2 regions of the Clostridium sp. 001 genome follow, and region 1 is predicted to be linked to the other one. Evidence: riboswitches for the same ligand, from Rfam matches in the RefSeq annotation. Region 1 holds a riboswitch; the other holds the start of a gene.
What was found. A riboswitch is a leader RNA that binds a small molecule or an ion and turns the genes downstream of it on or off. The one in region 1 is predicted to bind thiamine pyrophosphate.
Positions count from the first base shown of each region.

Region 2: another riboswitch for thiamine pyrophosphate. It lies ahead of B5S50_RS05000 (sulfide-dependent adenosine diphosphate thiazole synthase); the one in region 1 lies ahead of B5S50_RS15895 (TatD family hydrolase).

Region 1 covers NZ_CP020473.1:3,407,444-3,411,197, reverse strand. The annotation lists gene B5S50_RS15905 (ABC transporter substrate-binding protein) at 1-101, opposite strand, end outside; gene B5S50_RS15900 (ABC transporter permease) at 113-865, opposite strand; gene B5S50_RS15895 (TatD family hydrolase) at 883-1,617, opposite strand; TPP riboswitch at 1,680-1,782, opposite strand; gene B5S50_RS15890 (LTA synthase family protein) at 1,841-3,691, opposite strand.
Region 2 covers NZ_CP020473.1:1,122,405-1,126,158, forward strand. The annotation lists gene B5S50_RS04995 (methyl-accepting chemotaxis protein) at 1-817, opposite strand, end outside; TPP riboswitch at 1,032-1,141, shown strand; gene B5S50_RS05000 (sulfide-dependent adenosine diphosphate thiazole synthase) at 1,206-1,988, shown strand; gene B5S50_RS05005 (YoaP domain-containing protein) at 2,149-2,904, opposite strand; gene B5S50_RS05010 (methyl-accepting chemotaxis protein) at 3,143-3,754, shown strand, end outside.

The sequences.
Region 1 (3,754 bases):
GAAGCAGCTGCCTGTTTCTTTTCACCCGTTCCACATCCTGCGAATACTAAGCTTACAATAAACACAGTTAATACTAAAAATATAATTTTATTTTTTTTCATATTCGTCCCCTCTATTTCCAATGTATTATTTTTTTACCTATAAAATCTATAATATAGATTATTATAATGCTTACGATAACAATGACTAAAATTGAAGCAAAAACCTTGTCCAATTGATAGGCATTTTTTGCCCTTACCATATATACCCCAATGCCATTATCTCCTCCAAGCCATTCACCTATAATTGCAGACATTATCATATAAGTTGCTGCTATTTTTAAGCCTGAAAAAAAATTCACCATAGCATAGGGAAGCTTTAAGTGATAAAATGTCTGTAACTTTGAGGCTTTCATAGTGCTAAATAAATTTATATAATCCCTGTCTACTTTCTCAAAGCCATCTACGAGGCTTACAACTATCGGGAAAAAGCATACCATTACCACTACTATTATTTTAGGAAGTACCCCAAATCCAAACCATATTATAAACAAAGGCGCAATTGCTATAGTTGGAATAGTTTGAGATATTAGTAAAATAGGATATATTGACTTTCTCACAATTTCAAAACTATCCATTATTACAGCTAATATAAAGGAAAATATTATAGATATAAAAAAACCTATAAAAGACTCGTACAATGTAGTTTGAGTATTTTCCATTATATTTTGAAAATCTGATACAAGAGTTTTTAAAATATCCAGCGGAGAAGGAATAATATACTGAGGAACATGGGCAAAGTTTATTGTTAACTGCCATATAAGTACAACTATTACTATTGTAGCTATAGGATATATTTTACTTTGAATGTTTTTTGTTTTTTCCATATACAAGCACCTTCAGTCTATAATTTTAATTTATTAAAATTGTCATAAATTTTTTCTCTAACTTCTTCAAACTGGAGATTCTTTATTAAAGAAATTTTTCTTACAATATTTATAACTTCAGATGGATATCCATATTTTTTATTCACCCATTCAAGTGAATTAGGACCATCAGTTTCTGTTAAAATTCTGCCTAGAGGAAGAATCTTTACTATCTCATCTGTAAGTTTAGAATATCCTATATCAACACTTATTGTAAAATAACACCCATACTCCAAAAGCTTTTTTAGTATATTCAAATCTCCACTATACCAATGAATTATAGGTGTTCTTAAATCATATTTTCTTATATAATCCAATACCTCCTTTTCTGCTCCTTTAGTATGAATGTTTGTTATTTTGTCATATTTCTTAGCTTTACCTAAAAAGTATTCAAATACTAGATTCATATAAGGATATTTTTCTTTCTCCAAAACCCAATAGTAGTCAAGCCCTATTTCTCCAACAATTTTACATTCCTTTACATAATCATCGAACTTATCTAAATCCTTGTAGTTTTTATGTGCCTCCCAGGGATGTATTCCAAAACATGGAGTTATATTTTTATTATCTTTACTTAATTTTTTTGTAAATATATAACTCTCTAAATCCATAGAACATCCCAAGGTTTTGATATTGCTGTAATTTATACTATCAATTGCATTACTTAAATTGTCTTTATAAAAATCCATATGATTATGCGCATCTACAAACATTTTATTCTCTCCCTATACTTTAACAAAAATAAAAAGCACTATTATAAAAACAGTGCTTTGAATCCAATATTAAAGTAGCTTTCCTACGTCGGCGTTACCCGAATCAGGTTCAAAGGGTTAAAGTTTTCACTTTTCTCAGCACAAATGGCACCCCTGGCACTATAAATAATTTTAGATTAATTACATTTTTATACTAACACTTATCCAAATAAATGTAAATATATTATTTGCTCTTGTCCAAATTTAGTTTTTTAATTAAATTATGTCTCAAAATATAATCTGAATAACCAAGCTGATTCAATATGTAATCTTCTTCTTTTTGAAGTTTATCACTTTTAGAAATTTTATTTCCCGTATTTACATCATAATAAATATCATCTTGTGAAGAATAGTAACAATCTTTATCTATAAAAGAACCATTTCTAAATGTAACTCTTTCGCTCTCAGGATTAAAGAGGTCTTTACCAAGCATGTCTTCTTCCTTAAGTTTAAATAAATTGCATACCGTAGGATATATGTCCATCTGACCTCCATAAACATGGTTTACTCCTTTCACAGATTCATCAGGGAAATGAATAAACATAGGAACCTTTTGAAGCTTTTCCCACTCTAAATCAGATTTAGGACTCGTCTTCAAAAAGTTAAAAAGCTGATCTTGTTTATCTTTAGGTATTGCATAATGATCTCCATATAGTACAACTATTGAATTTTTTAAAGTACCATTTTTATCTAGTTCATCTAAGAACATTCCAAGCTGTTCATCTGTATAATGTACTGCCTTCATGTAATTTCCAATAAGACTTCCTTTATAATCTCCTACATCAAAGTCCCCATATTTATTTACATCATCATAAGGGAAATGACTTGTTAGAGTTATTAAAAAAGCATAGTATGGGCTTTTCATCTTTTTTAACTTCTCCACAGATTGAGTTAAAAAAGATTTATCACTTAAACCAAGTCCTATAGACTCATTTTGCTTATAACTTTTTTCACCATAAAAATTATCAAAGCCAAATTTTCTATACATTACATTCCTATTCCAAAAGCTTTCCCTAAATCCGTGTAAAGCTGCAGTGTAATAACCTTTACCCTTAAAATTTTTCGGCATTGCATTGTATTCATTGCCAGAGTAAAGCAAATAAGCTGCACCTGCTGATGCAGGATAAAGTGAATTGTTTGTCATAAATTCCGCATCAGAAGTTCCTCCAGCTGCCACCTGATAGTAAAAATTATCAAAATATTCTGAACGTGATATCCATCTATTTAAATTCGGGGTTATCTCCTTTCCATTTACAGAAGAATTTATAACAAATCCTTGAAGTGCTTCTACCTGTATCATTATCAAGTTTTTACCTTGTCCGATTCCATTTAAATTCTCATGACTGGACTTGCTTTTATCTATAAAATACTCTATAGCCTGAAACTTGTCCTTAGACACGGGAGTTAGTCTATTTATATTAGCAGAAACACAATTATAAATATCCAGGCAGTGATAATTTACTGTACCCAATTTTTTTGCTATATACACTTTATTATACATAGTTGTAAGAAGTCTTGGTTGTTCTTTTGATAAAACGTAAAAGCTTTTGAAATCAATAAAAATACCTACTAAAATAAATACTAAAAACATTGATATTCTAACTTTTGTAGAAAGCTTCCTATTGTGGCCTGCCAAATACCTATTTATAAATGGAATTATAAATACAATATCAAAAAGATATAAAAAATCTTTAAAGTCCAGTAGATTAGCAACACTAGATTTTACTGCATTTAATTGAAATCCGCTTATCAGAACAGATACAGATATGATATCTTTAAAATACTTATAATAGATCAGGTCACTAACTATGAATATACTTATAATACAATTACATATATACAAAAATCTAGCACGACCTCTGGTTTTAAAAATGCAGGCAATGGATACCAAGACAAATACTGAAGCTAATGCTGGAATAAATGAGCTTTTAAATGAACTCATATGTTTTCCATATACTAATATTTTAAACATTACTACAATTACAAAAAAAATTACATCTATAAAATTTGTAAAAAAAGATTTAATTTTATCCACATTACTTTCCCCCTATGGACATTTGTAATCCTAAAATTAATGAAACTAATATGTATAATTATA
Region 2 (3,754 bases), 2.3 Mb from region 1:
CCTGAGAATTTTCCATTATATTGTGAATGAGCTTTTTTATATTGTCTCTAGCATTTGTAAGCGCAGCTGCAGTTTCTCCAAATTCGTCTTTTCTAGTAATTGAAGATTTATATGATAAATCATATTTCTCTAGTTTATGTGCAAAATTAAGTAAGTCATGAAGTACCTTGTTTATGTCATTTGATGTAAGTAGCCCTATCAATATTGCAAGAGCAAATCCAAAAATTATCAATATAGCCATTATTACACTTGACATATTATATAATTTTGTATTGTTTTGATTATTGTTTTTTGCATAATTGAGGTTTAAGCTTATTAAATCATTTAAACTTTTAGACATGTTTTCTCTCGTAGGCGTAGCTTTACTTAGCAGTTCATTTTCCGCGGATTCGTAGTCTTTTTTTGATGAAAAATTATCGATATTTTCAACTTCATCCTTATAACTTTTCAATTGACTTTTAAATGTTTCCCAAGTACTCTTTTCTGAAGCGTCCATTTCAAATGTATCAAGAGTTTTAACATATTCGGCATTATTGCTCTCTTTGGCATTTATATCTTTTTCAGCATCTTGCCTTTTTATATCACTCTTTTGATAAACCATCTTTAAAGTATCTGATCTTATATCAGATAAATTCCTATTCATATCGGATAACTTATAAACAATCTGCATGTTTTGATTGTACATATTCTGGGAATTACTTGAAACCTTCTTTAAAGATATTGTTCCCACTATTCCTACAATTAAAATCAATACAGCCACAATTAAATAGGAAATAAGTAATCTTACTTTTACTCTTGCATTTTTCAAAAAGCTCATTAGAGTCCCTCCTCGTATTAAACAAAATAAATATAATGTATAGTTATTTTAAAAATTAGATTTAAATAAATAGTAATAGCTTAAACATAGACTATTTATTTTTAACAGTAAAAATTTATATTAACAAAGTTACATATAAGTGGTATTATAGGAATTGTTAGTAATGCTTAAATATTATTAATGATACTAAAAGTAATAAAAACAAAATAGTAACTATATTTTAATGGGGAGCTCATGTTTTGGGCTGAGAAAGGACTAGTAAGTACCTGACTCTTATAACTTGATCGGAGTAATGTCCGCGTAGGGAAGGTTTAAAATATTTAGCACACCTGTTTCTACGGGTGTGCTTTTTAATTTATAAATTTATATAGTAAAGGAGTAAAGAAAAATGTACTTAGAAGACACAAAAATTTCAAAGGCCATTATTGATACTTACAAAAATAAACTAGAGGATGTTTTACATTCAGATGTAATTATTGTTGGAGGAGGGCCTTCAGGTTTAGTAGCTGCAAGCTATCTTGCTAAAGCTGGAATTAAAACAACCCTTTTAGAGCGCAGCTTGAGTATTGGCGGCGGCATGTGGGGCGGCGGTATGATGATGAATCAGATCGTTATTCAAGAAAGTGCTAAAAGCATCCTTGATGAATCTAACATTGGATACAAAAAATATGAAGAAAATTACTATACAGCTGATTCCATTGAATGTGTTTCTGGACTTACTTTCAATGCAGCACAAGCCGGAGCCAGAATATTAAATTTGATTACAGTAGAAGATGTAATAGTTAAGGATAAATGTATTTCAGGTCTAGTTATTAATTGGGCCGCTGTTGAAAAAACAAGAATGCCTATTGATCCTATAATGATAGAATCAAAGTATGTTCTTGATGCTACCGGACATGATGCATCAGTTGTCAATAAATTAGTAACCAGAATGGGAAATGTTTTAAACACGCCTAATGGAACTTTGGAAGGCGAAAAGCCAATGTGGGCAAATCGCGGAGAAGAACAGGTGGTTGAAAATACTCGTGAAGTTTACCCTGGCCTTTATGTATCTGGTATGGCTGCCAATGCAACTTTTGGTGGTCAAAGAATGGGACCAATTTTTGGAGGCATGTTAATTTCAGGACAGAAAGTTGCCAAAGAGTTAATAAAGAAAATAAAAAATTGTTAACATATGGACATGCATAGGTTAATTAATTAATTTATTTAATATTTAAAATAAAAATGTACCCTGCACGGATATACACAGAAATGATATCGTGTATAATCTTACAGGGTGCTCTTATCTGATGGCTACCGTAACACTCCCACTAAGTAAAATTCATTGATATTTAATCTATAACCTTATGTATCATTTTCTCAAATGTCTTATCTGATAGGATTTCATTTGTAACAAACTTGCCATTATAAAACAAACTATACGTAGTAAATGGCGCTGGGGACATTCTTGCTTCTTTAGTTGATTTAAATCGTATTGATTTAAATGCAATTTTTTTCTCGGAAGCAACCTTTTCAATAATAGGAACATACTTTGCAGTAAACGGACACTGATTTGAATAGTACAAAACAAAACCTTGTTCTTTAATTGAAGGTATTTTTATATGCTTCATAAAACATGGTTTAGGTGCATTTTCACTAAATGGCAAATAGAATAATTCATAGAAAGGCTCTGAAGTATCAGCCAATTGAAATTTCTTATATTTTAAATACTTAGGATCTGAAATATAGGGAATTTTCTTTTTAGCAGACAATATGACTAACCCTAATTTTCCTTTTTCCCTACTATCAGAAATACAGGCATTCAAAAGTTCATTTGAATATCCCTTTCCTTTAAATCGCCCTGATACCCACAGACAGTCAATAAACATATAGCCCTTTGCCTCAATAGGACACCATGCATTTTCTGCTGGCACATATTCTATAAAACACTTTCCCCTTACATTTCCTTTTAAAAATACCAGACCTTCTTTAAAACGTTTCTTAAGCCATTCTTTTTTTGAAACAACCTGGCAATCTTTATTGCCTGAAATTGCACAGCAAATATGTTCTCTCTCTATATTTTCTTCCGTAATCCTTATTAATTCCATTTTAGCACCTTCCTAGATTTCATTTTTCTTTTATAATATATCAAAAATAGCATGACAACTGCATGTCATATTTGATAGTTATATTTCTTATAAATTCATATTTTCTGCATAATCAAGAGTATAACTTAATCCACAGTAAATAGAAACATATACTCTTTATTAAAAGTAGAAAATGAACCTAATTTATGATATATTGTTAATAAAATATTTCACAAAATTATGAGAGAAGGAATTGTAAATGGAGAAAATTTTTCAATCATTGATTAATACTGCGCCAGTCATAAGTGAAGCACTTGAAGGAAATACAGTTATCACAATTTGGGATAAAGAAAAATGTATATATGCTCTAGACAGTAAAAATAAAAAATCTACTGTAAAAGTCGGAGACAAGACTAATATGAATCTCATAAAAAATGTTGGTGCCAGTGATACCATTTTTAATAAAAAAGAAACATTTAGAGCTGTATTTAATAAAAATGAACATGGTATAGATGCTAAAGTTACCATAATTCCTGCAATTAATAAAGATAGCCAAGTTGTCGGAGTATTAATTTTATCAACAGATATAGAAGACCTCATAAAAATTAAAAATTCCTCTTCAGAATTAAAGAGTTCTCTTCAAGAAACAAGCTCAAGTATATCAGAAATTACTAGCGATGCTGTTAAATTATCTGAAAAATTAAATTATATTATAGAAAATACTGAAGTAACAAAAAAACTAATAACTGAAAGCAATGAGGCTATTACCTTAATTGAAAGCATCTCAAAACAATCTAACCTTCTTGGACTCAATGCTGCAATAGAGTCTTCAAGAGCTGGAGAATACGGAAAAGGTTTCTCCGTAGTAGCA